Regions from separate parts of the Sodalis sp. RH22 genome, predicted to be linked through region 3. Evidence: predicted binding sites of a transcription regulator. Region 3 holds the regulator's gene; each other region holds the start of a gene.

Region 1 (7,951 bases), 710 kb from region 3:
TCACCGTTAATCAAGACGCTGATGGAGGAGCGGGACAGGCGTCCGATAATGCGGAAGACGTCCTGCATGGCCGGCGCTTCACCAATGATATCGGTAGTCGGGCCATTAGGCGGCTGCGCGCGCGCCGGCTGCTGCTGTTCCAGATAGTGGCTGACCGCGCGCTCAACCAGCGCCACCGCCTCATCGATATCGAACGGCTTGGGCAGGTAATCAAACGCGCCCTGCTGGTAAGCACTGACCGCGGCGTCCAAATCGGAGTGTGCGGTCATGATGATGACCGGCAGCATCGGATGGCGCTGTTTAATCTGTTTGAGTAATGCCAGGCCGTCCATGCCTGGCATGCGGATATCTGATAACAATACGTCCGGAGTTTGGGTGGAGAGCGCTTCCAGCACTTCATTGCCGCCTTCAAAAGTGGCGCAAGTCAGTCCGGCTCCAGTGAGGGCGCGTTCAAGCACCCAGCGGATGGAGCTATCGTCGTCGACGATCCAGACTATCCCTCGTTGCATAGTGACCTCACTGGCGAATAGGCAGGAACACCGAAAATTCGGTATGCCCCGGCCAACTGTTGAATTCAATTTTACCCGAATTTTGATCGATAAGACTGCGGGCAATGGATAACCCTAAACCGGTCCCGCCCTCACGGCCGCTGACCATGGGGTAGAACAGCGTATCCTGTAATTGCGCCGGTACGCCCGGGCCGTCGTCTTCTATATCAATTCGCGCTACCAAACGATAACGAACGCCGTGCAACGTTAACTGGAACGCGGTACGGGTGCGTATCGTGATCGTGCCACCGTCTTCACCCAGCGCCTGCAGCGAATTACGGGTAATATTCAGCAATACCTGTTCCATTTGATCGGGATCGTGAGCCAGTTCAGGCAGGCTGGGATCGTAATCCCGCAGGAGAGTGACGTTATCCGGCTTTTCCAGCGAGACCAGTTGGAAAACCCGCTCGGCCACCTGGTGAATGCTTTGCGTAACGTGCATGCCGGGCTGCTGCGGCCCGAGCAATCGGTCGACCAGGTTGCGCAGGCGGTCGGCCTGTTCAATGATCACCTTGGTGTATTCCAGCAGCGAGGGATCGGGCAATGCTTTGGCCAGCAGTTGCGCCGCGCCGCGCAGACCGCCCAGCGGGTTCTTGATTTCATGGGCCAGGCCGCGCACCAGATCCCGTGCCGCCACCTGCTGGGCATGCTGAATCTGTTCCTGGCTGAGGCGGCGCTGATTATCCATCGGCGCCAGCTCCATCAGGAAAAAATCCTCGGGCAGGCGTTGCACGGTAAGGGAAAGGATATGCGCCCGCCCGTCAACCACCAACGTGACCTCGTTATCGGTAAACCCCTGGCCGGCGTTAAGGCTTTCGCGCATCAGTTCGACGTTGAGCGAAAAATAGCCCAGCAGCTCAGGCAACGGCGTGCCAAAAAGCTTGCGCGAGCTTTGCGCTAAAAGTTGTTGCGCCGCCGGATTGGCGTAATGAACGGCAAGGTCATTATCCAGCAGCAATATGCTGTTGATCAGGGAATTAAGGATCTGCCCAGCATCGGGCAATGAGCCTGTAGCCATAAAGCAGTCTCCCGCACTCTACCAGTGCATTTAGTCCGTTATGTCGTCATGCGCATGGCTGCGCGCAAGCTTTGCTGGAGAAAAAAGCCCATCCGAAGATGGGCTGAAAGTTTCCACGGCAACAAAAAAACGTCAAGTTATACGCTGTAATACAGCTCGAATTCCACCGGATGCGGCGTCATGCGAATACGGTCTACTTCTTCCGTGCGTAAGGTGATATACGCGTCGATGGAGTCGTCGGTGAAAACACCGCCACGGGTCAGGAACTCGCGATCCGCGTCCAGCGCCTTAAGGGCTTCTTCCAGCGAACCGGCCACCTGTGGGATTTCTTTCGCTTCTTCCGGCGGCAGATCGTAGAGGTTTTTGTCCATGGCATCGCCAGGATGGATTTTGTTGATAACCCCGTCCAGACCGGCCATCAGCAGGGCGGCAAACGCCAGGTATGGGTTGGCGGCCGGATCCGGGAAGCGCACTTCGATACGACGGGCTTTCGGGCTGGCGACCACCGGGATACGGATGGAGGCTGAGCGGTTGCGGGCGGAGTAGGCCAGCATAACCGGCGCTTCATATCCCGGGACCAGACGCTTGTAGGAGTTGGTGGTCGGGTTGGTCAGGGCGTTGATGGCCTTGGCGTGTTTGATGACGCCGCCAATGTAGAACAAGGCGGTTTCGGACAGGCCGCCGTACTTGTCGCCGGAGAACAGGTTATTGCCGTCTTTGGTCAACGACATATGGCAGTGCATGCCCGAGCCGTTATCGCCGAACATCGGTTTCGGCATAAAGGTCGCCGTTTTGCCGAAGGCATGGGCAACGTTATGCACGACATATTTATAAATTTGGATCTCGTCGGCTTTTTTCGTCAGGCTGTTGAAGCGGGTGGCGATTTCGTTCTGGCCGGCGGTGGCGACTTCATGGTGATGAGCTTCAACCACCAGGCCCATTTCTTCCAGGGTCAAACACATGGCGGAACGCAGATCCTGTGATGAATCCACCGGGGGAACCGGGAAATAACCGCCTTTGATGCCGGGACGATGGCCTTTATTGCCGCCTTCGTAAACTTTATCGGTATTCCATGCGGCTTCAACGTCGTCAATAGCGACATGGGAACCGGAAATTGACGAACCAAAGCGGATATCGTCAAACAGGAAAAATTCAGGTTCCGGCCCAAACAGCACGGTATCGGCAATGCCGGAGGTTTTCAGAAACTCTTCGGCGCGTTTGGCGATGGAACGCGGGTCGCGATCGTAGCCTTGCATGGTGGCAGGCTCAAGGATGTCGCAACGGATAATCAGGGTGGTTTCTTCATAGAAGGGGTCGAGCATCGCCGTGCTGGCATCGGGCATCAGCACCATGTCGGACTCGTTAATGCCTTTCCAGCCGCCAATGGAGGAGCCGTCAAACATTTTTCCATCTTCAAAGAAGTCGGCATCTACCTGATGGGCTGGTATAGTGACGTGCTGTTCTTTACCTTTCGTATCAGTGAAACGCAGGTCGACGAATTTTACTTCGTGCTCGTTAAGCATCGTCAAAACGTGTTCAGCGGACATAACTTGTATTCTCCCGGATGTGCCATTGTCGTCGTGGAACGAAATCGTATGGATCGAATTTTATTTAACTTAGCTGGGCTAGGCTAAACTGGACTGGTATAAACAGTAGCTAAAAGTGTGCCAACATTGCCAAAATGATGAGAAGGGCCGCGTTTCCGGCCTTATTAACCAAAGTCCGCCTGCACCAGATTGGTGGGATAGCGCTATATTAGTGCATTTGGGCAGTAAGTGGGCACTATTTTGGTGCAATAAATGGGGCGAGGTGAAATAATGCACTGAGAAAGGGATGACGAAGCGTCAAAAATGACGCAAATGCAGAGATCGTCGCGATCTTGTTTAGTCCCTCGCTTATTACGTGTACAATAACGCGCTATTTCTAATGCCTGAGGCAAAGTTGTGATCGAAAATTTGCGTAACATCGCCATCATCGCGCACGTCGACCATGGTAAAACTACCCTGGTCGATAAGCTGTTGCAACAATCCGGAACATTGGGTGACCGCAACGACGCCACTGAGCGCGTCATGGACTCCAACGATTTGGAGAAAGAGCGCGGGATTACCATCCTCGCTAAAAATACCGCTATTAACTGGCACGACTACCGTATCAACATCGTTGATACCCCCGGACATGCCGATTTCGGCGGCGAGGTTGAGCGCGTGATGTCCATGGTTGACTCGGTATTGCTGCTGGTCGACGCCATGGACGGACCCATGCCGCAAACCCGGTTCGTGACCCAGAAAGCCTTTGCTTACGGTCTCAAACCCATTGTGGTCATCAATAAAGTCGACCGTCCCGGCGCCCGCCCTGATTGGGTAGTGGACCAGGTGTTTGATTTATTTGTCAACCTCGGCGCAACCGATGAGCAACTGGATTTTCCGATCATATATGCCTCCGCGTTAAACGGTGTTGCGGGCTATGAGCACGAGAACATGGCCAGCGACATGACCCCGCTGTTTGAATCCATCGTCAAGAACGTCGAAGCGCCGAACGTCGACAGCGACGGCGCGTTCCAGATGCAGATTTCGCAGCTTGACTACAACAGCTATGTTGGCGTCATCGGTATCGGCCGCATCAAACGCGGCTCGGTTAAACCGAACCAGTCTGTTACCATCATCGACCATGAAGGTAAGCGTCGCAACGGCAAAGTGGGCCAGGTGCTGGGCCATATGGGCCTGCTGCGCATCGAGTCCAAGCTGGCGGAAGCGGGTGATATCATCGCCGTTACCGGCCTTGGCGAGCTGAATATCTCCGATACCATTTGCGATCAGGCCCTGGTCGAAGCGTTGCCGCCGCTGACGGTGGACGAACCTACCGTTTCCATGTCGTTCGGCGTCAACACCTCGCCGTTCTGCGGCAAGGAAGGCAAATACGTCACCTCCCGCCAGATCCTTGAGCGCCTGAACAAAGAGCTGGTGCACAACGTGGCCCTGCGCGTGGAAGAAACCGTCGATCCGGACACCTTCCTGGTCTCGGGCCGCGGCGAGCTGCATTTGTCGGTGCTGATCGAAAACATGCGGCGTGAAGGTTTTGAAATCGCCGTATCGCGCCCGAAAGTTATCTATCGTACCGTCGACGGCAAGAAACAAGAGCCGTTCGAACAGGTTACCCTGGATATCGAAGAACAGAACCAGGGCCCGGTTATGGAAGCCATGGGCATCCGTAAAGGTGAAATGCGCGATATGCTGCCGGATGGCAAAGGACGCATCCGTCTTGATTACATCATCCCCAGCCGCGGCTTGATTGGTTTTCGCACCGACTTTTTAACCATGACGTCCGGCACCGGCCTGCTGTATTCGTCGTTCAGCCATTATGACGATGTCCGTCCGGGTGAAATCGGCCAACGCCAGAACGGCGTGATGATTTCCAACGGCCAGGGCAAAGCGGTAGCCTACGCCTTGTACAGCCTGCAGGATCGCGGCCGTTTGTTCCTGGGCCACGGCGCGGAAGTGTATGAAGGCCAGATTATCGGCATCCACACCCGTTCCAACGACCTGACGGTAAACTGCCTGACAGGTAAAAAACTGACCAACATGCGTGCTTCCGGCACCGATGAGGCCACGACGCTGGTGACCCCGATCAAGATGTCGCTGGAACAGGCCCTGGAGTTTATCGATGATGATGAACTGGTGGAAGTGACACCGCTGTCCGTGCGTTTACGTAAACGTCATTTGACCGAAAATGACCGTAAACGCGCTAACCGTTCGGGTAAAGAAGCTTAAACCCGTCGGCCCAGGCGGCGATAACGTAACAATGCCGGTCTGCGTAAGCAGCCCGGCATTTTTTTGCCCGTCGTTCAGCTATTCCCGGCGATAAAGCAGCCTGATGTCATGCTGTTGGCAATACTCATGAAATTTCGGCGGCGGCGATTGGTCGGTTATCAGGGTATGAAACAAGGATAAAGCACCGATAAAGGCGGGTTTGATGTTGTCGAATTTACTGTGATCGGCCACCAGGATTGCCTGCTGCGACATGGACAACGCGCGATGCTTCATGGTGAGTTCGTCAAAGTTAAAGCAGGTGGCGCCGAAACCGATATCAATACCCGCCGCGGAGATAAACGCTTTATCGGGGCGGATATTATCCAGGATGGAATATTGGGTCAGCGGCGTAAAGATGCAGTTGGCGGGGTGGAACTCGCCGCCGCATAAAATAACTTTGCAATTAGGATGATCTTGTAACGCCAGGAAAGTATTCAGGGAATAGCAGACGGCGGTAAACGCCAGGTCATCGTCAATCGCATCGATGATAAACGGGGTGGTGGTGCCGCAGTCGAAAAAAACCGTGTCGTCCGGCTCGATCAGCGCCGCCGCCAGGCGGCCGGTAAGGGTTTTTTCCTCAACGTGCTTGGCTTTTTGATCCGAAACAAAATAGTGGGTAACGTTATTATTGCGCGGATCGTTAACCACGTAACCGCCCAGCAGTACGACCTGCGCGGGTTCGGCGCTGAGATCGCGGCGGATGGTCATCTCCGAGACGCCCAGCAGGACGGCGGCATCTTTCAAATGAAGCTTATCTTCCCGCTTCAGGGCGAGTATCAGTTTATTAATCCTTTCTTCGCGCCGCGTTTCCATATGACATCCTGCGTTATCAGACCCGATTTCCGCCGGGTTCTCAGAAATTAATAGTCGCTGGCGGACGCCTTGCCCGATACGATCGCGACACCTGAACTGGTGCCGATTCGGGTGGCGCCGGCCAGGATCATGGCGGTGGCGGTCTGGCGATCGCGTACGGCGCCGGAGGCCTTAACGCCCAGCTCCCCGCCGACGGTTTCGCGCATCAGCCTGACATGTTCTTCTTTTGCGCCGCCGGTGCTGAAGCCGGTGGATGTTTTCACAAACGCCACCTTCAGTTCGCGGCATATCCGGCAAACCGCGACAATTTGTGGTGAACTCAACAAACAGGTTTCCAATATTACCTTCAACGGAATAGCCGCGCAAACCTCGCGGACCGCGCGGATATCGGCGGTTACCGCGTCAATATTGCCGCTTTTGAGCCAACCGACGTTAATCACCATATCTATTTCCTGCGCACCCGCCGCAATCGCCGCCTGCGCCTCGAACGCCTTGGCGGAGGTCAGGCCGGCGCCCAACGGAAAGCCGATCACCGAGCAGACCTTTACCGGGCTGTCGCGCAGCAAGCGCGCGGCAAGCGGCACATACCCGGAATTGACGCAGACCGCATAAAATCCGCACTGTTTAGCCTCGCCGCATAACGTGGTGATCTGCGCTTCGGTGGCATCCTGCGCCAGCAGGGTATGGTCGATGTAAGGGGCAAAATCGATTTCAGGGGAAGTCATGTTAATGTCCTTTATGTGGATTATCACGATAATAATGTGAGAATAATAACATTACAGAAGCCTCTTACAATAGGCATGTGGCAATTTAATTTTCATTAAACGATGTGATCATTGTCATGTTACTAACATTTTTGTCTTGTTAGTGTTAATAAAATAACATTGAATAAGGTTAAAAATATGAGGGCTAATAATTATGGATATCGCAGTTATCGGTTCCAACATGGTGGATTTAATCACCTATATCAAAGAGATGCCTAAAACCGGGGAAACGCTGGAAGCCCCCGGTTTTGAAATCGGCTGCGGCGGCAAGGGCGCCAATCAGGCGGTAGCCGCCGCCAAGCTAGGGGCGGAGGTGATGATGGTCAGTAAAGTCGGCGAGGATCTCTTTGCGGACAATACCGTTAACAACCTGGTGCGCCATGGGGTCGATACCCGCTATGTGGAAACGGTGGCGGGCGTATCCAGCGGCGTAGCGCCGATTTTTGTCGATCCAGATTCACATAATCGCATCCTGATTATCAAAGGCGCCAACGATCACCTCGGCGCGCAGGACATCGATCGGGCGGCGGAACAGCTCAAGGGCTGCCGGCTGATTATCCTGCAGCTGGAAATTCCGCTCGCCACCGTCTATCACGCCATTGATTTTGCCGCCCGGCATCAGGTTCCCGTAATCCTTAATCCGGCGCCCGCCACCCGGGAACTGGATATCGCGTATGCCTGCCGGTGCGACTTTTTTATGCCTAACGAGACAGAGCTGGAAATTCTGACCGGCATGCCGGTGGACAGCGAGGAGCATATCCTGCTGGCCGGCCGTTCGCTGCTGGCCAAAGGATTGAAGAACCTGATTATTACCATGGGGCATCGCGGCTCGATGTGGCTAAGCGGCAACGAGGTGTACCGGGTCGATCCGGTACCGGTCGACGCCGTGGATACCAGCGGCGCCGGCGATGCGTTTATCGGCTGTTTTGCGCATTATTTTGTCGCGCGCGGCGATATCAAACAGGCCATGCGCTACGCGTCCGCCTATGCCGCCTACAGCGT
Region 2 (7,951 bases), 2.1 Mb from region 3:
TAAAACACAGCAGCATAATAGCGACTGGTATCAGGCCTTTGTGGCGCAGGTTAAAGGAATGCCGGAAGTGCTGGCCTTTTATCGCATGGCCGGCGAGTATGATTACCTGATGCAGGTGGTGGCGAGCGATATGAAGAGCTACGACAACTTTTATAAGCGGCTGGTGAACGGCGTGCCTGGCCTCATCGATGTGACCTCGAGTTTTGCCATGGAACAAATCAAAAATACCACCGTATTGCCGTTATAATTTATCTTTCGCTGCGGCGGGTCACTTTCAATAGGTTTGGAATAAAACTGCGTGAGATTATTTGCACAATTAGGTTGGTATTTTCGCCGCGAATGGCGACGTTATCTGGGGTCGGTCTTATTGTTGATCATTATCGCCATACTGCAACTGATCCCGCCCAGACTGGTCGGGGTTATCGTGGACGGCGTGACGGAGCATCGGGCCTCCACGCGGATGATCATGATGTGGCTGGGCGTCATGGCGTTTACCGCCGTGCTGGTATACCTGCTGCGCTACGTATGGCGTGTGCTGCTGTTCGGCGCCTCTTATAAGCTGGCGGTGGAGCTGCGCGCCCGTTTTTATCATTTGCTCAGCCATCAACTGCCGGGTTTTTATCTGCGCCACCGCACCGGCGATCTGATGGCGCGCGCCACCAACGACGTGGACCGGGTGGTATTCGCCGCCGGGGAAGGGGTGCTGACCCTGGTGGACTCGCTGGTGATGGGCCTGTCGGTGCTGGTGGTGATGAGCGTGCAGATAAGCTGGCAGCTTACCCTGCTGTCGCTGCTGCCGATGCCGGTCATGGCGCTGCTGATTAAACACAATGGCGATGAGCTGCACCGGCGGTTTAAAACCGCCCAGGCGGCGTTTTCGTCACTCAATAACCAAACGCAGGAAAGCCTTACCGGCATCCGCATGATCAAGGCCTTCGGTCTGGAGGGATACCAGTCGGAGCGGTTTGTGCAGGTGGCCGCCGACGCCGGCGCAAAAAATATGCGCGTGGCGCGCATTGACGCGCGTTTCGATCCCACCATTTACCTGACCGTCGGCTTTTCTAACCTGCTGGCCATCGGGGGCGGCAGTTGGATGGTGATGAACGATCTGCTGACGCTTGGGCAGTTAACCAGCTTTATTATGTATCTGGGCCTGATGATTTGGCCGATGCTGGCATTAGCCTGGATGTTTAATATTGTCGAGCGGGGCAGCGCCGCCTATAGCCGGATCCGCCAAACGCTGGACGAGGCTCCTCAGGTCAGGGACGGTAAGGAAATGCTTCCCCCCGGACGCGGCGTCCTTGAGGTTGACGTCGACAGCTTCAGCTATCCGCACACGCCGCAGCCGACATTGAATAATATCCATTTGCGGCTGGCGCCGGGACGGGTGCTGGGTATCTGCGGCCCGACCGGCGCCGGTAAAAGCACGCTGTTATCGCTGCTGCAGCGGCATTTTGACGTGACCCGGGGCGAGATCCGTTTCCACGGTATGTCCCTTGCCGATGTCTCCCTTGATCAGTGGCATAGCCGCCTGGCGGTGGTCAGCCAGACGCCGTTTTTATTTTCCGATAGCGTGGCGCGTAATATCGCCCTCGGCCGGCCGGACGCCACCCGGGAGCAAATCGAGCGGGCGGCGACCCTTGCCTGCGTGCATGAGGATATCCTGCGGCTGCCGCAGGGCTATGAAACCGAAGTGGGCGAGCGGGGCGTGATGCTGTCCGGCGGGCAAAAACAGCGTCTGTCCATTGCCCGCGCCCTGCTGCTGGAGGCGGAAATCCTGATATTCGACGACGCGCTCTCCGCCGTGGACGGGCGTACCGAACATACCATCTTGCGCAATCTCAGGCAGTGGGGCGAGGGACGTACCCTGATCATTACCGCCCACCGGCTGTCGGCGCTGAATGCGGCCGATGAAATCGTCGTGCTGCGCCACGGCACCCTTGCCCAGCGGGGCGAACATCAGCATCTGCTGCAGGAAGAGGGCTGGTATCGGGATATGTTCCGCTACCAGCAGTTGGAAGCAGCGCTCAGCGCCGATCCGGACGGGCAGGAGGCGGCCGATGCGTAAATGGCAAACCCTGTGGCCGACGCTGAAACGGCTGCTGGCCTACAGCCGGCCTTACCGCAAACCGCTGACGCTGGCGGTGGTCATGCTGTGGCTGGCGGCCGGCGCGGAAGTCGCCGGCCCGGTGGTGATCAGCTTTTTTATCGACCGGGTCGTACCGCTGAAAACCTTTCCGCCGCTGCTGGTGACCGGGCTGGCGCTGGGTTATATCGCCCTGCAGATGGTGTCCGCGTCCCTGCGCTACTACCAAGCACTGCTGTTCAACCAAACGGCGCTCGACGTGGTGCAGCAACTGCGCACCGAGGTAATGGACGCCGCGCTGCGCCAGCCGCTGAGCGCCTTTGATACCCAGCCGGTGGGCCAGCTTATCTCGCGGGTGACCAATGATACCGAGGTGGTCAAGGATCTTTACGTCACGGTGATGGCGACGGTGCTGCGCTGTATCGCCCTGGTGGGCGCCATGCTTATTGCGATGTTTATGCTGGACTGGCGCATGGCCGCCATTTCGATGGTGATCTTCCCCGTGGTGGCGCTGGTAATGACGGTGTATCAGCATTTCAGCACCCCGATCGTGCGTCGCCTGCGCGCCTATCTGGCGGATATCAACAATGGCTTTAATGAAGCGATAAGCGGCATGAGCGTCATCCAGCAGTTTCGCCAGCAGGGGCGTTTCGGCCAACGGCTGGCGCAAGCCAGCCACGCCCATTACCTGGCGCGGATGCAGACCCTGAGGCTTGAGGGCTTTTTGCTGCGCCCGCTCCTGAGCCTGCTGTCGGCGTTGGTATTATGCGGGCTGCTGATGCTGTTTAGCTTCAGCCCGGCGGGCACCGTCGGGGTCGGGGTACTGTATGCCTTTATCAATTATCTCGGCCGCTTAAATGAGCCGCTGATTGAACTGACCACCCAGCAATCGATGCTGCAGCAGGCCGTGGTGGCGGGCGAGCGCATCTTTGAACTGATGGACGGCGACCGGCAGCAGTACGGCGACGACGACCGGCCCTTGAGCAGCGGACGTATTGATATTCGCGACCTCAGCTTTTCCTACCGCGATGCCACGCCGGTATTGCGGCATATTTCCCTGTCGGTGCCATCCCGGCGCTTTATCGCGCTGGTGGGGCATACCGGCAGCGGTAAAAGCACCCTGGCTAATTTAATGATGGGCTATTATCCCATCAGCGAGGGCGCGCTGTTGCTCGACGGCCGGCCCATCGCCAGCCTGTCGCACCGGGTGCTCAGACAAGGCGTCGCCATCGTCCAGCAGGACCCGGTGGTCATGGCGGACACTGTATTCACCAATATTACCCTGGGGCGTGATATCAGCGAATCCAGGGCCTGGCATGCCCTGGAACAGGTGCAACTGGCGGAACTGGTCAGATCCATGCCGGGCGGCATCCACGCCGGCCTCGGCGAGCAGGGCAATACCCTGTCGGTCGGGCAAAAACAGCTGCTGGCCATGGCCAGGGTTCTGGTCCTCACTCCGCAAATCCTGATCCTCGACGAGGCCACCGCCAATATCGACTCCGGCACCGAGCAGGCGATCCAGCGGGCGTTGGCGGCTATCCGCCACCAGACCACCCTGGTGGTTATCGCGCACCGCTTATCCACCATCGTCGAGGCTGACGAAATTCTGGTGCTCCACCGTGGCGAAGCGGTGGAGCGGGGCTCCCACGAGGCGTTGTTAACGCAGCGGGGCCGCTATTTCCAGATGTATCAACTGCAGCAGGCCGGCAGGGCGCTCGCCGCCGACGTCAGGGTGGCCGGCGCGGGGCACGGCTGACGATGTGCGACGGATGTGCCGCCCGTGGGTAGCCGCGGATAAGCATGCTGGGCGCTTAAGCGCAGCGCGCACCGGGATTGAGCATCCCGGCGCCGATATTCCCCTTTCTGCACCGTAATCTGGCGTAGCGCACTAATACAGTGCGCCTCGCTGGTGTATTTTTGCGCGTCGCCGGAGCCAATGCTGCGCCTGAGGCGGGTTTTGCTGTATCGGCGGGCGTCCAACGGTAAATTTCTATTTCAAAACATTTGTGGCACATGCTTTGCTTTACTCAGGCGTAGCGATCGCGAGTTCAGATCCAAATTCTTGAGGGGGAACATATGAAGCTGGTAACCGTGGTGATTAAACCATTTAAATTAGAAGACGTGCGAGAAGCGCTTTCTGCTGTGGGCATTCAAGGGCTGACGGTCACCGAGGTCAAAGGCTTTGGACGGCAAAAGGGCCATGCAGAGCTGTATCGCGGGGCCGAATACAGCGTTAATTTCCTGCCCAAGGTAAAAATTGATATCGCCATTGCCGACGATCAGCTAGATGAAGTTATCGATGTCATCAGTAAAGCGGCGTATACCGGAAAGATCGGCGACGGCAAGATTTTTGTTGCTGAGCTACAACGGGTCATCCGGATTCGTACCGGAGAGACCGACGAAGCAGCACTTTAACGACACACACGCGCGAATTTTGTGGATAGGGATGAATGAAAATGAAGAAACTTGTCTCATTGACCAGCCTCGGCGCAGTAGCATTGTTGCCGACATGGGCCATGGCCGCAGCGCCTGTTGCTGACAAGGCCGATAACGCTTTTATGATGATAAGCACCGCTTTGGTGCTGTTTATGACTTTACCGGGGATTGCCTTGTTTTACGGCGGCCTGCTGCGCGCCAAAAACGTGCTGTCGATGTTGACCCAGGTTGCGGTCACCTTCGCCATGGTCTGCGTGCTGTGGCTGATTTACGGTTACTCCCTGGCCTTTAGCGAGGGCAATCCGTTTTTCGGCGGGTTCGGTTGGACCATGTTGAAGAATATTGAGCTGACGGCGCTGACCGGTACGTTCTATCAACTGATCCACGTCGCGTTTCAATGTTCGTTTGCCTGTATTACCGTCGGTCTGATTGTCGGCGCCCTGGCGGAACGTATTCGTTTCTCCGCGGTGCTGATTTTTGTGCTGGTATGGCTGACCTTTTCCTACCTGCCGATGGCGCATATGGTTTGGGCAGGCGGTTATCTGGCGGCGCAGGGCGCGCTGGACTTCGCCGGGGGTACTGTCGTTCATATCAATGCGGCGAGTGCCGGTTTGGTGGGTGCCTATATGCTGGGCAAACGCTCAGGTTTCGGCAAGGAAGCGTTTAAGCCGCATAACCTGCCGATGGTCTTTACCGGTACCGCGATCCTGTATGTCGGCTGGTTCGGCTTCAACGCCGGTTCCGCCAGCGCCGCCAACGAAATTGCCGCACTGGCTTTCCTCAATACCGTCATGGCTACCGCCGGCGCCATCCTGTCCTGGGTGTTTGTTGAGTGGATGCTGCGCGGCAAGCCTTCCTTGCTGGGCGCCTGCTCCGGTTGTATCGCCGGTCTGGTCGCCATCACTCCTGCCGCCGGCACCGTCGGCGTCGGTGGCGCACTGGTCATTGGCTTGGTGGGCGGCGTAGCCGGGCTTTGGGGTGTGGTTGCCCTGAAAAAATGGCTGCGGGTGGATGATGTCTGCGACGTATTCGGCGTGCACGGCGTGTGCGGTATCGTAGGCTGCCTGCTGACCGGCGTATTCACTTCCGCCTCGCTCGGCGGCGTGGGTTACGCTCAGGGTGTTACCATGGGGCACCAGCTCTGGGTTCAGCTGTTCAGCGTGATCGTCTGTCTGGTCTGGTCCGGCGTCGTGGCCTTTATTGGCTTCAAGATTGCCGATATGGTGGTGGGTCTGCGTGTGTCCGAAGAACAGGAACGCGAAGGCCTGGACGTCAACAGCCATGGCGAAAATGCCTATAACGAATAATTTTCTATGCAGCGCCGGGGCACGATAACCGGCCATGGAAAATCAGCAGGGGCGATTTATCGCCCCTGTTTTCATTTGCGCAAAGCGCCGGGCGGGCCGGGTGGGTTCACACCCCATGGTGCCGCATCACGCCTTCCTGCGCCGTCGAGGCTACCAGCACCCCGTCGCGGCGGAAAATCTGTCCGCGCACAAATCCCCGCGCGCCGGACGCCGAAGGGCTTTCTATCGCATATAACAGCCAATCGTCAAAACGAAAAGGGCGATGGAACCACATCGAATGATCAATGGTGGCGATTTGCACCCCGGGCTCAAGAAACCCCACGCCATGCGGCTGGAGCGCTGTGGGCAGGAAGTTAAAATCGGACGCGTAGCCCAGCAGGAATTGATGGCATTCACGATCATCCGGCAGTGTGCCCGCAGCCCGCAGCCAAACATAACGCACGGGTTTTTCCACGGCGCCTTTAAACGGGTTATGGAAAACAACCGGACGCATTTCTATCGGCTTTTCACCGGTCAGTTTTCGCCGCAGCGGCTCGGGCAGACCGGCGGCCAGCGGCAGCGCGATATCCCGCTCCGAGGGCAACCCCTCGGGGGCGGGCACCTGGGGCATCGGGCTTTGGTGCTCAAAGCCCGTTTCTTCCGCCTGAAACGAGGCCGTCAGGTAAAATATCGGCAGGCCCTGCTGAATGGCGCTGACATGACGGGCGCTGAAACTGTTGCCATCGCGCAGCTCGGCCACCTGATAGACAATGGGCAAGCTGACGTCGCCGGGGCGTAAAAAATAGCTGTGAAAGGAATGGACATGCCGCGCCGGGGGGACCGTCTGCCGTGCGGCGTACAAAGCCTGGGCCACCACCTGCCCGCCGAAGACCCGCGGCAGGCCCAAATCCTCGCTTTGACCGCGAAAAAGGCCTTCCTCCAGCTTTTCCAGGGTGATCAGATTCAATAGATGATCGATTTTACGGGTCATAACTACGCTCCAGTAACCAGGGTCTTCACTGCGGGTAAACGCATGACGGGTGCCGGCATAGCGTCGGGGCGCCGAACCTCCCAGGCCGGCCATGACAGCCCGCTTTAATGAGCATAACCGCAAACGTGTCCGGTGCGAATGCAACCGACAGGAAAATATCAGGATTCTGTGCCATGATTAAATCATTAGGTGGTTCAGCCACCAAGACTTCACCGCCGCTTGGTATCGGTGAAATGATGAGCTAATAATAAGAAGGAGAGATAAATCATGAAACTCTGGCAAGTAGTAGGTGGCGCTGCGCTAGCGGTCACCTTGGCGGGATGCGCTGATAAAGGCCATCAGGTGGCTACCCCGGCGTTCAAAACCCCGGGCACCGCTGAACAAGCCGAAGCGTTAAGGCAACCCAGCGTTTCCGGCACCGTTTGGATCAGGCAACGGATCGCATTGCCTCCCGACGCGGTATTGACCGTAACGCTGTCCGATGCCTCGATAAGCGATACGCCGTCTACCGTCATTGCGCAACGTGTGGTACGCACGGAAGGTAAGCAGGCGCCGTTCAGCTTTGTGTTGCCGTTTAATCCGGCGCAAATACAGCCCAATGCGCGCATCCTGCTAAGCGCGGCGATTACCGTCGATGGCCGGTTAATGTTTATTACCGAGCAGGTGAAGACGGTTATCAACAACGGCGGCACCAAACAGGATCTGACGCTGGTGCCGGTGGAAGCCGTGGCCATGCCGACACGCGCCGCGGCGGCATCTACCGTGCCGCTGACCTCTCCCACCCAGGTGGCGCCGGCCAGCAGTGTTCCCGCGCCTAACCAGTTGTAAGGTCTCTTGGGATGGTGCTAAACGCCGCGGTGTTGGCGGCGTTTATGCCGGCTAAAGCGTCGCGTGCGTGGGCACAACGGCTGGAGACGTTACTGAACAACACTGAACAACGCCTCTGGTGGCGATAGGTTGAGTGTCTCACAGGGAGGTGAGACGCGCTCACGCCCTAGCGCCATGGCGACAAATCATCATCCCCGCCAGGACTAAGGTATTTAACGTGTCGCGGCCTCTCCTCTCCCTGGCCCGCTGTTCCAGCCTGGCCGGCGTTTTACAAGACCCAGCGATAGCGGGACAAGTCGATATTTCCGCCGCGCCCGAATTCCA
Region 3 (7,951 bases):
AACATAATCGGCGTCGATGGGCAGGCCGTGCTTATAGCCGAAAGACTCGAACACGATGGTCAGCTCGCGCTCGCGTTTGCCCAGCAGCCGGGCACGCAGCATTTCCGCCAGCTCATGCACCGACATTTCCGTGGTATCGATAATCAGATCCGCGCGGGAGCGCAGCGGTTCCAGCAGTTCATTCTCTTCATCAATGGCGCTTTCCAGCGACAGGTTCTTGCTGGATAACGGATGCAGGCGCCGGGTATCGCTATACCGCCTGATGAGGGTGCTGCGATCGGCGTCGAGGAACAACAGCTGCGGCGAAAAGCTTTGCGGCAGGTTGTCCATGGCGTGCTCGAAAATCTCCGGCGTCTCGGGCATATTGCGCACATCAATGCTCACCGCGGCGGAGATATTCCGATCGGCCAGCGTATTGGCCAATTGCGGCAGCAGCACCACCGGCAGGTTATCGACGCAATAAAACCCCATATCTTCCAGCGCGCGCAGCGCGACTGATTTCCCTGAACCGGATCGACCGCTGACAATCATCAGCACCATGACGACTCCCCTCTGGTATTTTTATTGACCCATTGGTCACGCTTGCCGTAATCGCGCCAATGACTCCCCGCTGGTCGGTACAGCGCCGGGCAGGCAATCCGACCCGGCGCGTTAAGACCCGGCTTCCGTTTCCGTCATTATGGCATACAGCTCTTCATCGCTTTGCGCGGCGCGCAGGCGACGGCAGACCGTTTTATCGGCCAGGCGCTTGGCCACCAGGGCCAGGGTGTGCAAATGGGTTTTACACTGCTCGGCCGGCACCAATAGCGCAAACAGCAAATCCACCGGTTGGTTATCTATCGCATCAAAGGCAATGGGCTGCTCCAGGCGGATAAACACACCGACCGCGCGCAGGGTGTCTTCTTCCAGCTTGCCGTGCGGGATGGCGATACCGTTGCCGATACCGGTACTGCCCATGCGTTCACGGGTCAATACGGCCTCGAACACCACCTGCGGCGCCAGGTTGAGCTGCTTGGCCGCCAGCTCGCTGATAATTTCCAGCGCGCGCTTTTTGCTCTGGCAGTGGATGGAGCCGCGGGTGCACTCAAGGCTTAACACCGTGTTTATTTGCAAAGCTGTATCGTTAGTCATTTCATTTCACTTAAGGCGCTTGTTTCACCTTTAAGACTCATCGGCCCGTTATCGTACGGATAACGAGCCGATGTGAGGTTAGGTAGCGATAATGGCTACAGTGAATTCAGTACTGTTTCAGTTTCTCTTTATGTTTGTTCAACTGGCGCGTCAGCTTGTCGATCAGCAAATCGACGGCGGCATACATATCGTCCGCCTCTGACGTCGCGTGCAGCTCACCGCCGTTGACATGGATCGTCGCTTCGGCAATCTGCTGGACTTTTTCGATCTTCAGAACAATATATACCTGATTGATCCGGTCGAAGTATTGTTCCAGCTTGGAAAATTTCGTCGTCACGAAATCGCGCAAAGCATCGGTGATTTCAACGCGCTGTCCGGTAATATTCAGCTGCATAGTGTCTTCCTTCTCTGTAGAGGTCAAACCATTTGCTTACGCTGGTTTGACGGCGGGATGGACAAAGACTCTCGGTATTTTGCCACGGTTCGCCGCGCCACCATAATGCCCTGATCGGAAAGCAGGGTGGTCAGCTTGCTATCGCTTAGCGGCTTCGCCGGGTTTTCCGCGGCAATTAATTTTCTCACCAGCGCACGAATGGCCGTAGAAGACGCTTCGCCTCCCCCCTCGGTATTGACGTGGCTGGAGAAAAAATATTTCAGTTCAAAAATGCCGCGCGGGCTGTGCAGATATTTTTGCGTCGTGACGCGGGATATCGTCGATTCGTGCATCTCCACCGCCTGGGCGATATCCGCCAGCACCATGGGCCGCATATACTCCTCTCCCTGATCGAAAAACGCCTGTTGCTGCTCCACGATGCAGCGGGTCACTTTTAACAGCGTGTCATTACGACTTTCCAGGCTTTTGATCAACCAGCGCGCTTCCTGCAAATGGCTGCGGATAAATTGTCCGTCCGAGTCATTGCGGGTGGTATTGCCGAGCGCGGCGTATTGCTGGTTGATTTTAAGATTGGGAATGCTGTCGGTATTGAGCTCCACCGTCCAGCGATTATGCACCTTGCGCACCAGGACGTCCGGGATGACATATTGCGATTCGGTGGTATTGATTGACTGGCCGGGCCGGGGATCGAGGGATTGGATCAGCGCCATGGCGGATTTCAGCACGTCTTCCTTTAGGCGGGTGGATCGCAGCAGGCTGCGGAAATCATGGCTGGCCAGCAGATCGAGATAGTCGCTGACGATAAGCCTGGCTTCGTTCAGGTAAGGGAAATCCTTCGACAGCTGCGATAGCTGGATCAGCAGGCAATCCCGCAGATCCCGCGCCGCCACGCCCACCGGATCAAAGCGCTGCACGCGTTTTAATACCGCTTCCACTTCGTCCATGGTGACGCTGTCGTCGCCGATGCACTCCAGGATATCTTCCAGCGGCACCGTCAGGTAACCGGTTTCATCCACCGCGTCGACAATGGAGGTGGCAATGGCGATATCGGTATCGGAAAACGGCGTCAGCTCCACCTGCCACATCAGATAATCCTGCAGGGTCTGGATGGTCTCGCCCTGGTAAATCGGCAGTTCTTCGTCGCGGTAGTCGGTGCCGGTGCCCGAAGGCGTGCCCGCCGAGTACATTTCGTCCCAGGTGGCGTCCAGCGGCAGTTCTTCCGGCATGTCCTTCTGCTCCATCGCCTCGCGGGTATCAAGCGATTCGCTGTCGGGTACGTCGTGTGAGTCTATTTCTTCATGGACATCGGTTTGCTCAAGTAAGGGGTTGCTTTCCAGCGCGGTTTGAATCTCCTGCTGAAGTTCAAGCGTAGACAGTTGCAGCAGGCGTATTGCTTGCTGTAACTGCGGAGTCATGGCGAGTTGCTGACTAAACCTGAGTTGCAAACCTTGCTTCATATAATGCGTCAATTAACCTCTTGGGGCTTTCACTTCAGGACACCTTATCAGAGGCGGAACTCTTCGCCCAGATAAACACGCTTCACCTGCTCGTCCTGAAGGATTTCGGCGGGTGTGCCATGGGCGATAAGATGTCCCTGGCTTACGATATAGGCGCGCTCGCAGACGTCCAATGTTTCGCGTACGTTATGATCGGTAATCAGCACGCCCAGGCCGCTATCGCGCAGATGTTCAATGATTTTCTTGATATCAATGACGGAAATCGGGTCGACGCCGGCAAAAGGCTCGTCAAGCAGGATGAATTTGGGGTTGGCCGCCAGGGCGCGGGCAATTTCCACCCGCCGCCGTTCGCCGCCGGATAATGATTGCCCCAGGTTATCGCGCAGATGGGCGATATGGAATTCTTCCATCAGCGCATTGGCGCGGTCGTCGCGCTGCGAAGCGCTGAGATCGTTTCTGATCTGCAATACCGCCATCAGGTTATCAAACACGCTCAGGCGGCGGAAAATCGACGCTTCCTGCGGCAGGTAGCCGATGCCGCGCCGGGCGCGGGTATGCAACGGCAGCAGGCTGATATCGTCGTCATCGATAATAATGCGCCCGGCGTCGCGCTGGATGATGCCGACCACCATGTAGAACGTGGTGGTCTTGCCGGCCCCGTTCGGCCCCAGCAACCCGACGATTTCCCCTGAGCTGACCTTGAGGCTGACGTCTTCCACCACATGTCGGCCCTTGTAGGCTTTAGCCAGGTTTTCTGCGATTAATGTTGCCATGGGTTCAATTACTCTTATTTATTGCCGGATTTGGGCGCCTTGGGCGCTGAGGACGCTTTGGGTGCCGCGCCCGCCGGGTTCTTATCCTGCAGCTGGGACGGCACCAATACGGTGGTGACCCGTTTGCCCTTGTCGCTGAAGGCTTCCATTTGCTGTTGTTTCACCAGGTAGGTGATGCGATCGCCCTTGACGTTGCTGTCGAGCTGTTCGAGATAAGCGTCGCCGGTCAGCACCACAAAATCGTTGGCCAGCTCATAGCGGACCTTTTGCGCATGGCCCTTCACCGGCTTGCCGTTGTCCTGCATCTGGTAAAACGTCACCGGATTGCCGTAACCCTCGACCACTTCCTTGCCCTGTTCGCCGTTGGGGCGGGTGATGACCACTTTATCCGCCCGGATGTCGATGGAGCCTTGTTTGACCACCACCGTACCGGTAAGGGTGACGACATTGGTTTGCATATCGACGGCCTGCTGCTCGGAATCAATATTGATCGGCTGGTCGGTATCGCCGGTCAGCGCCAGGGCATTGGCGCTCGCCAGCAGCAGCGCGCCGGCCGCAAAAACGTAACAGATGTTATTTTGGATTTTGGATTTCATAAGAGGTCTTAACCTTTTCAATCAGCTCGGCAGTCTTGTTCCGCAGGTTTCCGCGCATTTTCATGCCTTTAGAGTTAAATCCGATGCCATATAGGGTCACCTCGTCATCGGAGGAAACATCCTGCGTAACAAGATTCACCACCGCACTATCGGTTCTGATACGCTGCAGTTGCGAGGTTTCGGTCAGACTGTCAACCTGAACATGGCCGTATAAATAAAGCATTTTATCATTGGTCAGCTTGGCCCGATCGGACCGGACTGTCCAGGTGGCGACTTTATTCTCATCGTACATCGTCGCCACCGGCTGGGTAAACCAGCTAATCTGCTCGACGGCGAAGTGCTCGACGTGCTCGGAGATCAAGCGATAATTCATGGCGCCCAACGGATTGTATACCAGGGTAATGGTATGTTCGCTCTGGTAGGTGGGTTCGCCGGCATCGGGCGCCGCCGCGTTCTGGCTGCCGTCGTTATCGGTCAGGTTCAGGCCGATTAACACCAGGACCACCAATACCAGCAGTAGGGTGACCCACCATCTTGTTTTACTCATACCGACTGCCCTTTGGCATCATCAAGCTTTCCTTGCGCCAGCAGAATTAAATCGCAGATTTCGCGAACCGCGCCGCGACCGCCGGCGATATGCGTCACATAATCGGCCAGCGGCAGCAACAAAGGATGCGCGTCCGCCACGGCGACGCTTAATCCCACCCGCGACATCACCGGCCAATCAATAAGATCATCGCCGATATACGCGGCCTGATCCGCTGTTAAAGATAGTTTAACCAATAGATCCTCAAAGGCCAAAAGCTTATCCGACCGGCCTTGGTAGAGATGGGAGATCCCCAGGGTACGCGCGCGATCTTCCACCAGTTGGGCGGACCGGCCGGTAATAATAGCGACCTCGATGCCGGATGTCAGTAAGCATCGGATGCCGTAGCCGTCGCGGACGTTAAACGCCTTGAGCTCCTCGCCCTGGTTGCCTTGGTAGATAAAGCCGTCCGACAGGACGCCGTCCACGTCGCACACCAGCAGCCGGATATCCCGGGCGCATTGCAGTATCCGCTGGTCGACCGGGCCGTAACAGGTCTCGATAAGGGTGGTCTCTTGCATGGCGGGTTTCCTTGTTAAATAACGCCGGCTCGCAGCATATCATGCATATGCACCACGCCCATAAGCCGGTTCTGGTCGGCCACCAGCACCGAGGTGATATGGCGCGACTGCATCAGGTTAAGGGCGTCGACCGCCAGGGTATTGGGCGTCACCCGGATACCGCCGGCGGTCATCAGGTCGGCGATGCGCGCCTGGTTTAAATCCACGCCCATATCGAACACCCGGCGCAAGTCGCCGTCGGTAAAAATGCCGGCGATATTCAGCTTATCGTCGCATATCACCGTCATGCCGAGATTTTTACGCGTGATTTCCAGCAGGGCGTCGCGTAATGACGCATCCCGCGGCGTCACCGGGATTTCTTCGCCGCTGTGCATGATATCGGTCACCCGCAGCAATAGTTTACGGCCCAGCGCGCCGCCGGGGTGGGACAGGGCGAAGTCTTCGGGGGTAAAGCCGCGGGCCTGCAGCAGCGCCACCGCCAGCGCGTCGCCCATCACCAGGGCGGCGGTGGTGCTGGTGGTGGGAGCCAGGCCCAGCGGGCACGCTTCCAGGGGCACGTGGACGCAGATATGGATATCCGCCGCCTTGCCCATGGCGCTGGCCGGATTGCCGGTCATGCAGATAAGCGGGATCTGCAGGCGCTTGAGCACCGGAATCAGCGCCAGGATTTCATTGGATTCGCCTGAGTTGGACAAGGCGATGACGATGTCCTGGGCCGATACCATGCCCAGATCGCCATGGCTGGCCTCGCCGGGATGGACAAAAAAGGAGGGCGTGCCGGTGCTGGCGAAGGTCGCCGCCATCTTGCGGCCGATATGGCCGGATTTGCCCATCCCCATCACCACGACTTTGCCGCTGCAATAAAATATTTTTTCGCACGCGCGGCGAAAATCGTCGTTGATATATTGATCAAGCTGCGCCAGGCCTTCACGCTCGGCGGCGAGGACCTGTTTACCTGCTGCCGGGAAATCAAAATCCGGCGCTAACGACAAATGTGACATAACGTATCCTGATGCGCCCGGCAGCGTCCGCGGGCTAAATAAACAACACCGTAACATAGGCGGCAAAACCACATAATAACAGAGCGCCCATGCCAGAGTTGATCCTACGGCGCTTTCCCAGGCAAAAGGCGGTTAATATAATGCTTGCCGCCAGCATAACCCAATAATCGCGGGTAAACGCCAGCGGATTGAACCGGCCGGGCGAAAGCAGGGCCGGCACGCCCAGCACCAGCAGGCTATTGACGATATTGGAACCGATGAGATTGCCCAGTGCAATATCGTTTTCCCCTTTCAGGGCGCCGGCGATAACGGTTGCCAGTTCGGGCAGGCTGGTGCCGAAGGCCACCACCGTCAGGCCGATAACCAACTCGCTTACCCCCAGATGCCGGGCCACCACGCCCGCGTTATCAATCACCATATGCGCCGATATGGGCATGATGATAAAGGCCAGCGCCAGCCACAGCACCGCCACGGTTGTGCCGCTATCCGGCGTGTCCTGCGGCAGCTCAGCCAGCCGTTCGCGGGTCAGGCTGTCGTTGCCGGCGCTCTGCGCCCGGCGGGTCAGGGCGATCATGGCGGCAATATACCCTATCGCCGCCAGCAACAGTATTATACCATCCAGGCGGCCCAGGGCGCGATCCGCCAGCGCCAGGCCGCACAGCGCGGTGGCGAGCAGCAGCAGCGGCAGCTCGCGCCGCACGATGTCCGAATGGAAGGCCATGGGGCGGATCAGCGCCGCGCCGCCGACGATCAATAAACTATTGATCACATTGGAACCAAGGATATTGCCCACGGTCATATCGAGTTGGTGATTCAGCGCGGCGGTCACCGCGATCAGCAGTTCGGGCAGGGACGTGCCCAATGCGACGATGGTGCAGCCCACCAGCCAGGGCGCCATACCCAGCGACCGGCCGATCACGGCAGCACTGTAAACCAATCTATCCGCGCCATAAACCAGTAGAATAAGACCAATAACTAATAATGACGTGGCAAAAAACATATGAAGTCCTTGATGTGAAAGAATCCTGGGCCGCCGTCGCCACCGCCGCTTCCCGGGCGGAAGGGTAAGGATGCCGGCAACCGGCGCGCGTCTTAATTTTGACTGCCCGCGGGCCAAAAGTAAAACATCGGCTATTGATCCTATCTTACCGCCGCCAGGGTAATTTTATGTAAAAGTTCGATGAATCGGTCCTATTGCTTTAATATCTAGGGCAATGGGCTTTAAGTGGGCAAGATATGGGCAGTAATGACATGAACCAGACGGAGCATTTGGTCGATATCCGCGGATTGAGCTTCCGGCGCGGCAATCGGCCGATATTCGACAACATCACCCTGCAGGTGCCGCGGGGAAAGATCACCGCGATCATGGGGCCGTCGGGTATCGGTAAAACCACCCTGTTACGCCTGATTGGCGGCCAGCTGCCGCCCGACAGCGGCGAAATTTGGTTTGACGGCGACAATATTCCCTCCTTATCGCGCGGGCGGCTATACG
Region 4 (7,951 bases), 1.1 Mb from region 3:
TCACGCCAAAACAGAGCCATCCCAGCGTGGAAAGCCCCAGCCAGTGGCTTTGCGTCAGCGCCTGTAATGACGGCACGAATTTCAGCAATACCAGCATCAGGGCGTTCGCCGCCAGATAGGTCTGGATGCCGTACCAGGCAAAGGCGATAAGCCCGCGGATCACCGCCGGGATATTGGCGCCGAATACGCCGAATGCCTGGCGGCAGATCACCGCGTAGGGCACGCCGGCCATCTGGCTGGGTTTCGCCACCAGGTTGGCGCAGATTTGCACGATGCAAATGCCGAGCAGCAGGCATAACAATACCTGCCAGCTCGCCAGTCCCAGGGTGAAAAAGCTGGCGGCCACCACGTAGCCGCCCATGCTGTGCACGTCCGACATCCAGAATGAAAAAATATTGTACCAGCTCCAGTCCTGCTGGCGGGTAGGGGCTAAATCCTCGTTGCAGAGCTTGGGGCTGTAACGGCTGTGATCGGTGGATCCAATGCTATCGCTTACCTGATGAGTGTTTGGCATGAAATGTGCTCCTCTTATCACTACCCTTGGATGTCGGTACTGAGGAATGATTTGCAGGATCCAGGCCAATGCGACAAAATGTGTATACTTAATTTTTAATTTTGGTATACGGAAATAGATCTCTATCGTATACAGGAGCGGTGAATGTCCAGTTGGTACGGCCTGAAAAGTACTGTTTTTTCGCAGGATAAGGACGATGAGATTTATCACGCCATAGTTAAAGCCATCGTCGAGCATCAGCTGCCGCCCGGCAGCAAATTGCCGGAGGAAGCGCTGGCGGCGGCCTTCGGCATCAGCCGTACCGGCATTCGCAAAGTGCTGCAGCGCCTTGCCGCAGTGCATTTGATCCGGCTTACGCCCAAGCGTGGTGCGCAGGTGATCACCCCGGGGGTGGATGAGGCGCGTCATGTCCTGCTGACCCGGCGCATGCTGGAGTGCGCGAATTTACCGCAGGTGGCGGCACACTGCCAGGCGGTGCATATCAGCGCGCTGGAGGATCTGCTGGCCGGGGAGGCGAGGGCGCATGAAGAGCGGGACGGCGCCACCGCGATTCGTCTTTCCGCGCTGTTCCATGTGCAGCTGCAGGCGATTTCCGGCAACGAGGTGCTGACGCAAATGGTCTCGCAGCTCACCCTGCGCTCCTCGCTGGTGATTGCCGCTTATGGCGCGCCGTGGCAGCAGGGTTGCCGCTGCCATGATCACCAGCAGCTGGTCGCGGTGTTAAAGGCGGGGGATACCCCATCGCTGGTGCGGCAGATGGAACAGCATTTCGACGATATCCTGGCGAATCTTCATTTCGAGCGCAGCGGCGAAACCACGCCGGACTTTGCGCGCTTATTCTCGCCGGCGGTAAAAGGGTAGTACTTGCCCGGTTCCGGCCCCGGGCGGCACAGAAATCTGGCCGCCCGCCCGGGCGTAACCGGATAACCATCGCCGTATATTCGGTGCAGGCACAGGTAGAAAGGAGCCGCGATAATGGCCGCTTGTCGTATACAATTAATCAATCCCAACACCAGCGTTGCCATGACCGAGCGGATCCAGGCGGCCGCGCGGCGCGTTGCCGCGCCGGGCACCGATATCGTCGCGGTCTGTCCGGCGGAGGGCGTATCCTCGGTGGAAGGGCATTTCGACGAAGCGGTGGCGACCATGGGCGTGCTGCAACGGGTGAAACAGGGCCGCGAACAGGGGATGAACGGGCATGTCATCGCCTGCTTCGGCGATCCGGGCCTGCTGGCGGCGCGGGAACTGGCCGGCGCGCCGGTGGTCGGCATTGCCGAGGCGGCGATGCATATGGCGACCCTGGTGGCGACCCGTTTTTCGGTGGTCACCACCCTGCCGCGCACGCTGGTTATCGCCCGCCAGCTATTGCACAGCTACGGTTTCGAGCGGCACTGTTCCCGGCTGCGCGCCATTGATTTACCGGTGCTGGCGCTGGAGGATCATTCGGGGCTGGCGCAGCAGCAGGTGCGGGAGCATTGCATCCGGGCCAAGCGGGAAGACGGTATCGGCGCCATTATACTGGGCTGCGCCGGAATGGCCGACCTGGCGCAGGAACTGACCGGGGAACTGCAACTGCCGGTGATAGACGGCGTCAGCGCCGCCATCAAGCTGATTGAATCCCTTTACGCCATGGGATTGTCCACCAGCAAATACGGCGATCTGGATTATCCCCTGCCAAAAGAGATCAGCGGCCATTTTAACGGGCTGAACCTGTAGACCAGCCCGTAAAAACCCGGCATTTAACGTTGCCCGCTGTGGCCTGCGTCGTCAGCCGTCAGGCCGCTTTTTGGCAGGCGGCGGTCGCCGCTACCACGCCGCTTTGCTCCAGCGCCCGCGCGGCGCGCAGGCAGAGATCCTCACGCCACGGCGCGGCGATCAGCTGCACGCCGATCGGCATCCCGCCCGCGATGGTGAGCGGTACGGTCACCACCGGCAGACCCAGAAACGACACCGGCTGGGTCAGCATGCCCATGCTGGCGCGCACCGGCAGCGCCTGGCCATTAACGGTAAACGTGTCCTGGCCGATAAGCGTGGCGCAGCAGGGCGTGGCCGGCGCCAGCAAAATATCCCAGTGGGCGAATAGCGGCTGGATGCGCTCCTGCAAATAGCGGCGAAAACGCTGCGCCTGGATATACCATGCGGAAGGGAGCATCGCGCCGGCCAGCAGGCGCTCGCGCGACAGCGGCTCAAAACGGTGCGGTTCCCGCCGCAACGCCGGCAGGTAACGGTTGCCTCCCTCCGACGCGCTGAGGATAAAGGCCGCCGAGCGGGCGAGCGCCGCCTCGGGGAACATCACCTCTTCGTCCGCGCCCAGCGCCCGGGCGACGGTGTCCAGCGCCCTGGCGGCATCCGCGTCGCACCAAGCGCGGAAATACCCGCCCAGCACCGCGCAGCGCAGCCCCTCCTGTCCCCGGTCCAGCAGCGGTAGCGTCGGGCTGACCGGCCGGTCGGCCTGGAACCCGTCCCCGGGGTCAATGCCCTGCAACGCGTCATAGACCGCGCTGAGATCTTCACAGCACAGCGCCATCGGCCCGATATGATCCAGACTGGCGACAAATGAATGCGTACCGCCGCGCGACAGCCGGCCGAAGGTGGGTTTTAAGCCCAGGATGCCGCACAGTGACGACGGCACCCGGATGGAACCGTTGGTATCGCTGCCCAGGGAAAACTTCACCAGCCCGGCGGCCACCGCGGCGGCCGACCCGCCGGAGGAGCCGCCGGCGATGCGCGCCGGGTCCCGTGGATTGCGGGTAGCGCCATAATGGCTGTTCTCGGTGGTAAAACCATAGGCGTAGGCATCCATATTCAGCATGCCGGACAGCATGGCGCCGCTGCCGGCCAGTTTGGCCACCGCCCAGGCGTCCCGCTGCGCCGCGGCGCGATCGCTGTACAGGCTGGCGCCGGCCAGGGTGGTTTCGCCCGCCACGTCAAACAGGTTTTTCACGCCATAAGGGACGCCCGCCAGCGGCGGCAGGGGGGAGCCGGCACGGCGCAGCGCGTCCAGGGCGTCGGCTTCGCTTAACATTCTCTGCGTCGTGACCCGGGTCCAGGCGTTCAGCGCCGGATTGGCGGCGTCGATGGCGTCCAGGACGGCGCGGGCGATCTCACGGGCCGATACCTCGCCCCCGGCCAGCAGGGCGGTGATCTCGGCTATCGATAATGACGCCAGGGTGGTGATGTTCATGCCTTGTAGACTCCCGCCACGTCCAGCCGGTCATCCAGCGGAAAGGCCATCAGTGGGGCCGCCATGGCGGCGATGCGCTCAAACTGCGCCAGCAGCTCCGCGCGCCTGGCGTCATCAAGCTTAAGCGCCAGCACGCTTTCCATCTGGCGGATATACGCCGCGCAATCGATGGGAACGGCATCGCCAGGCAAGGAATCGTTTGGCATTGAGTCTCCGGGCGCTGAATCGCCCGGTACGGAAACCATGGGTACCGCATCGGTCGGAATCAAGGGCTTATCCATCAGGTTCTCCAGGTTTTGTTAACACTAAAATCCGGCGGCGCTGCCGTTGCTGCGCGGGTCAAACGCGCCCTCCAGCATCCCGTTGGTATGGCGCACTATCGCGCCGGCGTGTCCGACCGCTTCGCTGAAATCCGGCAGGGACTCCACCTCGTGGCCGAGCGCGCGCAGGGCATCAAAGGTGGCGCCGCTAAAACGCCCTTCGAGTTTCAGGGTATCGGTGGCCTGCCCCCAGGTCCGCCCCAGCAGCCAGCGGGGCGCGTTGACGGCTTGCTGCAACGGCATGCCCTGCATGATATGGCGGGTAAATATCGCCGCCTGGGTCTGCGGCTGGCCGTCCCCGCCCATGGCGCCGTAGACCATGACCCGGCCGTCATGCAGCTTTGCGGCGGCCGGATTAAGCGTATGGAACGGATATTTGCCCGGCGCCAGCGCCCGCAAATGCCCGGGCTCCAGGCTAAAGGCGGCGCCGCGGTTTTGCCACAATATACCGCTTTTCGGCAGCACCACGCCGCTGCCGAATTCGTGGTAAATGCTCTGGATAAAGGACACCGCCAGCCCGCTGCTGTCCACCGTGCCCATCCATACCGTATCCCCCGGCGCCAGCATACTGCCCCAGGGCGCGGCGCGTTCGGCGTCCACCCGGCGCGCCAGGCCGTCCAGGAAAGCGGGCGCCAGCAGGGCGTCAGGATCGCAGGCCAGGTGCGCCGGGTCGGTGATAACTTCATCGCGCAGCGCGAACGCCAGCTTGGTGGCCTCGACGATGCGATGGATGGTCTGGGTTTCAGACTGCGCGGCCATGGACAGGCGATCGGTAATGCCGAGGATGGCCAGCGACACCAGGCCCTGGGTGGGTGGCGCCAGGTTAAACAGCTCGCCTTTGCCGTGCGCCAGGCGCAGCGGGGCGCGCCGTCTGGCGCGGTAAGCGGCCAAATCCGCGGCGGTGACCGGCATGCCGATCGCCTTCATTTCCTGGGCCATGCCGGCGGCTACCGGGCCGCGGTAAAAACTGTCCAGTCCCTGCTCCGCCAGGGCGATAAGGGTTTCGGCGAGCCGCGGCTGGGTAAAGCGGCTACCGGCCAGCGGAATCTCCCGATGGGGAAAAAACACCCGGGCAAAATCCGCCCGGCCCGCCAGTTCGGAGAATTTGGCGCGGGAAGCCTGTTCCTGCGACAGGGAAACCGGCATGCCGTCGGCGGCATAACGGATGGCATCCGCGAGCAGGCTTGATAGCGGCAGCCGCGGGTAGCCCATTTCCGCCGAGAGCGACAGCGCCTCAGCCCAGCCGGCCACCGTGCCCGCCACCGTCAGCGCCGACATCGCGCCGCGATGGGGGATAAGCGCCTCATCCCGGTAAAAATCGAAAGTCGCCAGCGAACCCGCCGGGCCGCCGGCATCGATGGCGACCGGCTCGCCGCGCGGCGGCACGATAAGCCAGAAACCATCGCCGCCCAGGCCGTTCATATGCGGGTAGACCACCGCGATGGACGCGGCGGCGGCCACCATCGCTTCAATGGCGTTGCCGCCCGCGCGCAGGACGGCCAGCGCGCTTTCACTGGCAAGATGATGCGGCGTCACCGCCATGCCCATCGGCGCCATGGAACTGTTGTTCATCTTGGTCAATATCTCTTGTTAACGGGCGGAGGCTGGCAACAGTTAAGCAAGAGGCGTTCCAACCCGCGCCGCCGGATTCATTTGCCTGCGCCGCGGCAGGATATGCTAGGGTAATATGAAACAAAGGTTGCAGCCGGGAAGGAGATATGAAGCAATTCGATGAGCGCCTGCGCGCCGCTTATGCGCAGCTTTCACCGCAGGAACAGCGGGTCGCCGCGTTTATCCTCGATCATTTCGACGATCTGATCAGTTATAACAGCGCGGAGCTGTCGCGTTTAAGCGGCGTCTCCAAGGCGACCGTCAGCCGGCTGTTCAAACGCCTGGGTTATGATAACTATCGCCAGATGCGCGACGAACTGCGGGTGTTGCGCCAAAGCGGGATGCCGTTAACCGATAGCCGCGACGCGGTCCAGGGCAACACGCTGTTGTCACGGCATTACAAACAGGAAATGGCTAACCTGACCTACTGGGTCAACCGGCTGGACGGCGCGCAGTTTTCCGCGGTGATAACGGCGATGGATAATGCCCGGCGTCTGTGCCTGGTGGGCTTGCGCAACAGCTATCCGGTGGCGATGCACCTGCGCCAGCAACTACTGCAGGTGCGCGGGCGGGTGAGCCTGCTGCCGCAGCCGGGGCAGACGCTGGCCGAAGAAATAGTGGATCTGACCGCCGAGGATATGGTGGTGGTGGTGGCGTTTCGCCGGCGCACGCCGCAAATCCGGCCGTTATTACTGCAGCTTAAAAATAACGCCGTGCCGGTGCTGCTGATAAGCGAGCCCCAGGCGCAGGCGCTGATTCCGCTGGCGCGCTGGCATATCGCCGCAACGCTTGACAGCGTATCGGCGTTTGATTCCTACTCGTCTGCCATGAGCCTGGCGAACCTTATCAGCAACGCATTGCTGCATCATACCCTGGCCCAGGGACGGGCGCGCATCCACAGTATCGCCGATGGGTATGGCGAACTGGATGAGCTTGAACCCCGGGGTTCATAAAAAAACAGCGCGACATAGCGGTGCGCTTGCACTTTATGGGTGCGTTATTTTCCCGCCGCAGGGCCAAGGCTTTGCCATTCCCGTTAGCATAACCCCGCTTATGGCGGGGCTGGCCTGATGTTTCCCCCCGGTGTTCCCCGGCGTGAATCAATGGTTTCATTTGGCACATTAGTTGCAGATAATTAGCCTGAGAATCATTTGTTTCATTACTTCATCTTGGGAACCCGGTATGCAAATCAGAAAACAGCTTATAGCCCTGGCGGGCGCGGTCCTGTTGTTTACCCAGGCGGGGGCGGCCCTGGCCGATCAGTTACAGCAAATCCAGCAGCGCGGCGTGCTGCGGGTCGCCATTCCACAGGACTTCCCCCCTTTTGGGTCGGTCGGCACCGATCTGCAGCCCCAGGGCTACGATATCGACATGGCGCGTTACCTGGCCGACAAGATGAAGCTGAAATTGCAACTGGTGCCGGTGACCAGCGCCAACCGGGTGCCTTATTTGCAAACGGACAAGGTCGATCTGGTGATTTCCAGTTTGGGTAAAAACGCCGAGCGCGAAAAAACCATTGATTTCAGCCGCGCTTACGCGCCGTTTTTCCTCGGCGTCTTCGGGCCGAAGGACGACGGGCTGAAAGCGCCGGCGGAACTGGCCGGCAAAACGGTGGGGGTGACCCGCGGCGCGGTGGAGGATATGGTGCTGACCGATCTGGCGCCGAAGGATGCCCAGATCAAGCGTTATGAAGATAACAACACCACGCTGTCGGCCTATATGTCCGGCCAGGTGCAGTATGTGGCGACCGGTAATCTGGTGGTGAGCGCCATTGCCCGCCAGAACCCGGCCAAGGCGCCGGCGGCGAAATTTATGCTTAAGGACTCGCCGTGCTATGTCGGCCTGCGCAAGGATGAGCCGGCGCTGAAGGAGAAGGTTAACGCCCTGATCGACGAAGCGCTGAAAGACAATACCCTCAACAGTCTGTCCGAAAAATGGATGAAAGCGCCGCTGCCGGCCGATTTGGGCGCCTGAGGACGCCGCGCCCATGACCTATCAGCTTAATTTCGCCGCCCTGTGGCCCTATACGCCCGAACTGCTGTCCGGGCTGTGGGTGACCCTGATGCTGACCACCGCCGCCACGGCGGGCGGTATTACCCTCGGCGTGTGCGGCGCGGCTATCCGCAGCGGCCGGTATGTCGTGCCGGGCCGGTTATGGGGCGTCTATGTGGAGCTTATCCGCAATACGCCGTTTGTGGTGCAGCTGTTTTTTATCGTCTTCGGCCTGCCGGCGCTGGGGCTGAAAATGACCGCCGGCGAGGCGGCGCTGCTGGCGATGGTGGTGAATCTCGGCGCCTACAGCACGGAAATCATCCGCGCGGG

Evidence for each region. Region 3 encodes sigma-54, which starts transcription at its own class of promoters, with help from an activator protein. Its sites were predicted from a motif close to GTTGGCACANNTTTCGCTNT; they were not measured.
Region 1: glnA (glutamate--ammonia ligase) is a predicted target of sigma-54. The motif match lies at 3,219-3,238, and genes of this name have one in related genera.
Region 2: glnK (P-II family nitrogen regulator) is a predicted target of sigma-54. The motif match lies at 4,092-4,111, and genes of this name have one in related genera.
Region 4: ACL2XN_RS15585 (gamma-glutamyltransferase family protein) is a predicted target of sigma-54. The motif match lies at 5,634-5,653, and genes of this name have one in related genera.

Annotation. Positions count from the first base shown of each region.
Region 1 covers NZ_CP178731.1:3,844,415-3,852,365, reverse strand. The annotation lists gene glnG (nitrogen regulation protein NR(I)) at 1-509, opposite strand, end outside; gene glnL (nitrogen regulation protein NR(II)) at 517-1,566, opposite strand; gene glnA (glutamate--ammonia ligase) at 1,704-3,113, opposite strand; gene typA (translational GTPase TypA) at 3,510-5,333, shown strand; gene deoR (DNA-binding transcriptional repressor DeoR) at 5,412-6,185, opposite strand; gene deoC (deoxyribose-phosphate aldolase) at 6,233-6,910, opposite strand; gene rbsK (ribokinase) at 7,104-7,951, shown strand, end outside.
Region 2 covers NZ_CP178731.1:2,492,927-2,500,877, reverse strand. The annotation lists gene ACL2XN_RS11505 (Lrp/AsnC family transcriptional regulator) at 1-247, shown strand, start outside; gene ACL2XN_RS11500 (SmdA family multidrug ABC transporter permease/ATP-binding protein) at 299-2,068, shown strand; gene ACL2XN_RS11495 (SmdB family multidrug efflux ABC transporter permease/ATP-binding protein) at 2,061-3,842, shown strand; gene glnK (P-II family nitrogen regulator) at 4,163-4,501, shown strand; gene amtB (ammonium transporter AmtB) at 4,543-5,829, shown strand; gene tesB (acyl-CoA thioesterase II) at 5,936-6,799, opposite strand; gene ACL2XN_RS11475 (YbaY family lipoprotein) at 7,067-7,627, shown strand; gene ACL2XN_RS11470 (MGMT family protein) at 7,896-7,951, opposite strand, start outside.
Region 3 covers NZ_CP178731.1:4,556,707-4,564,657, forward strand. The annotation lists gene rapZ (RNase adapter RapZ) at 1-540, opposite strand, end outside; gene ptsN (PTS IIA-like nitrogen regulatory protein PtsN) at 652-1,131, opposite strand; gene hpf (ribosome hibernation promoting factor) at 1,238-1,525, opposite strand; gene rpoN (RNA polymerase factor sigma-54) at 1,549-2,982, opposite strand; gene lptB (LPS export ABC transporter ATP-binding protein) at 3,030-3,755, opposite strand; gene lptA (lipopolysaccharide ABC transporter substrate-binding protein LptA) at 3,770-4,351, opposite strand; gene lptC (LPS export ABC transporter periplasmic protein LptC) at 4,329-4,898, opposite strand; gene kdsC (3-deoxy-manno-octulosonate-8-phosphatase KdsC) at 4,895-5,458, opposite strand; gene kdsD (arabinose-5-phosphate isomerase KdsD) at 5,473-6,459, opposite strand; gene ACL2XN_RS20735 (calcium/sodium antiporter) at 6,494-7,459, opposite strand; gene mlaF (phospholipid ABC transporter ATP-binding protein MlaF) at 7,711-7,951, shown strand, end outside.
Region 4 covers NZ_CP178731.1:3,422,263-3,430,213, reverse strand. The annotation lists gene ACL2XN_RS15610 (NCS1 family nucleobase:cation symporter-1) at 1-514, opposite strand, end outside; gene ACL2XN_RS15605 (GntR family transcriptional regulator) at 659-1,375, shown strand; gene ACL2XN_RS15600 (aspartate/glutamate racemase family protein) at 1,490-2,230, shown strand; gene ACL2XN_RS15595 (AtzE family amidohydrolase) at 2,289-3,698, opposite strand; gene hpxX (oxalurate catabolism protein HpxX) at 3,695-3,904, opposite strand; gene ACL2XN_RS15585 (gamma-glutamyltransferase family protein) at 4,004-5,590, opposite strand; gene ACL2XN_RS15580 (MurR/RpiR family transcriptional regulator) at 5,737-6,582, shown strand; gene ACL2XN_RS15575 (transporter substrate-binding domain-containing protein) at 6,812-7,603, shown strand; gene ACL2XN_RS15570 (amino acid ABC transporter permease) at 7,617-7,951, shown strand, end outside.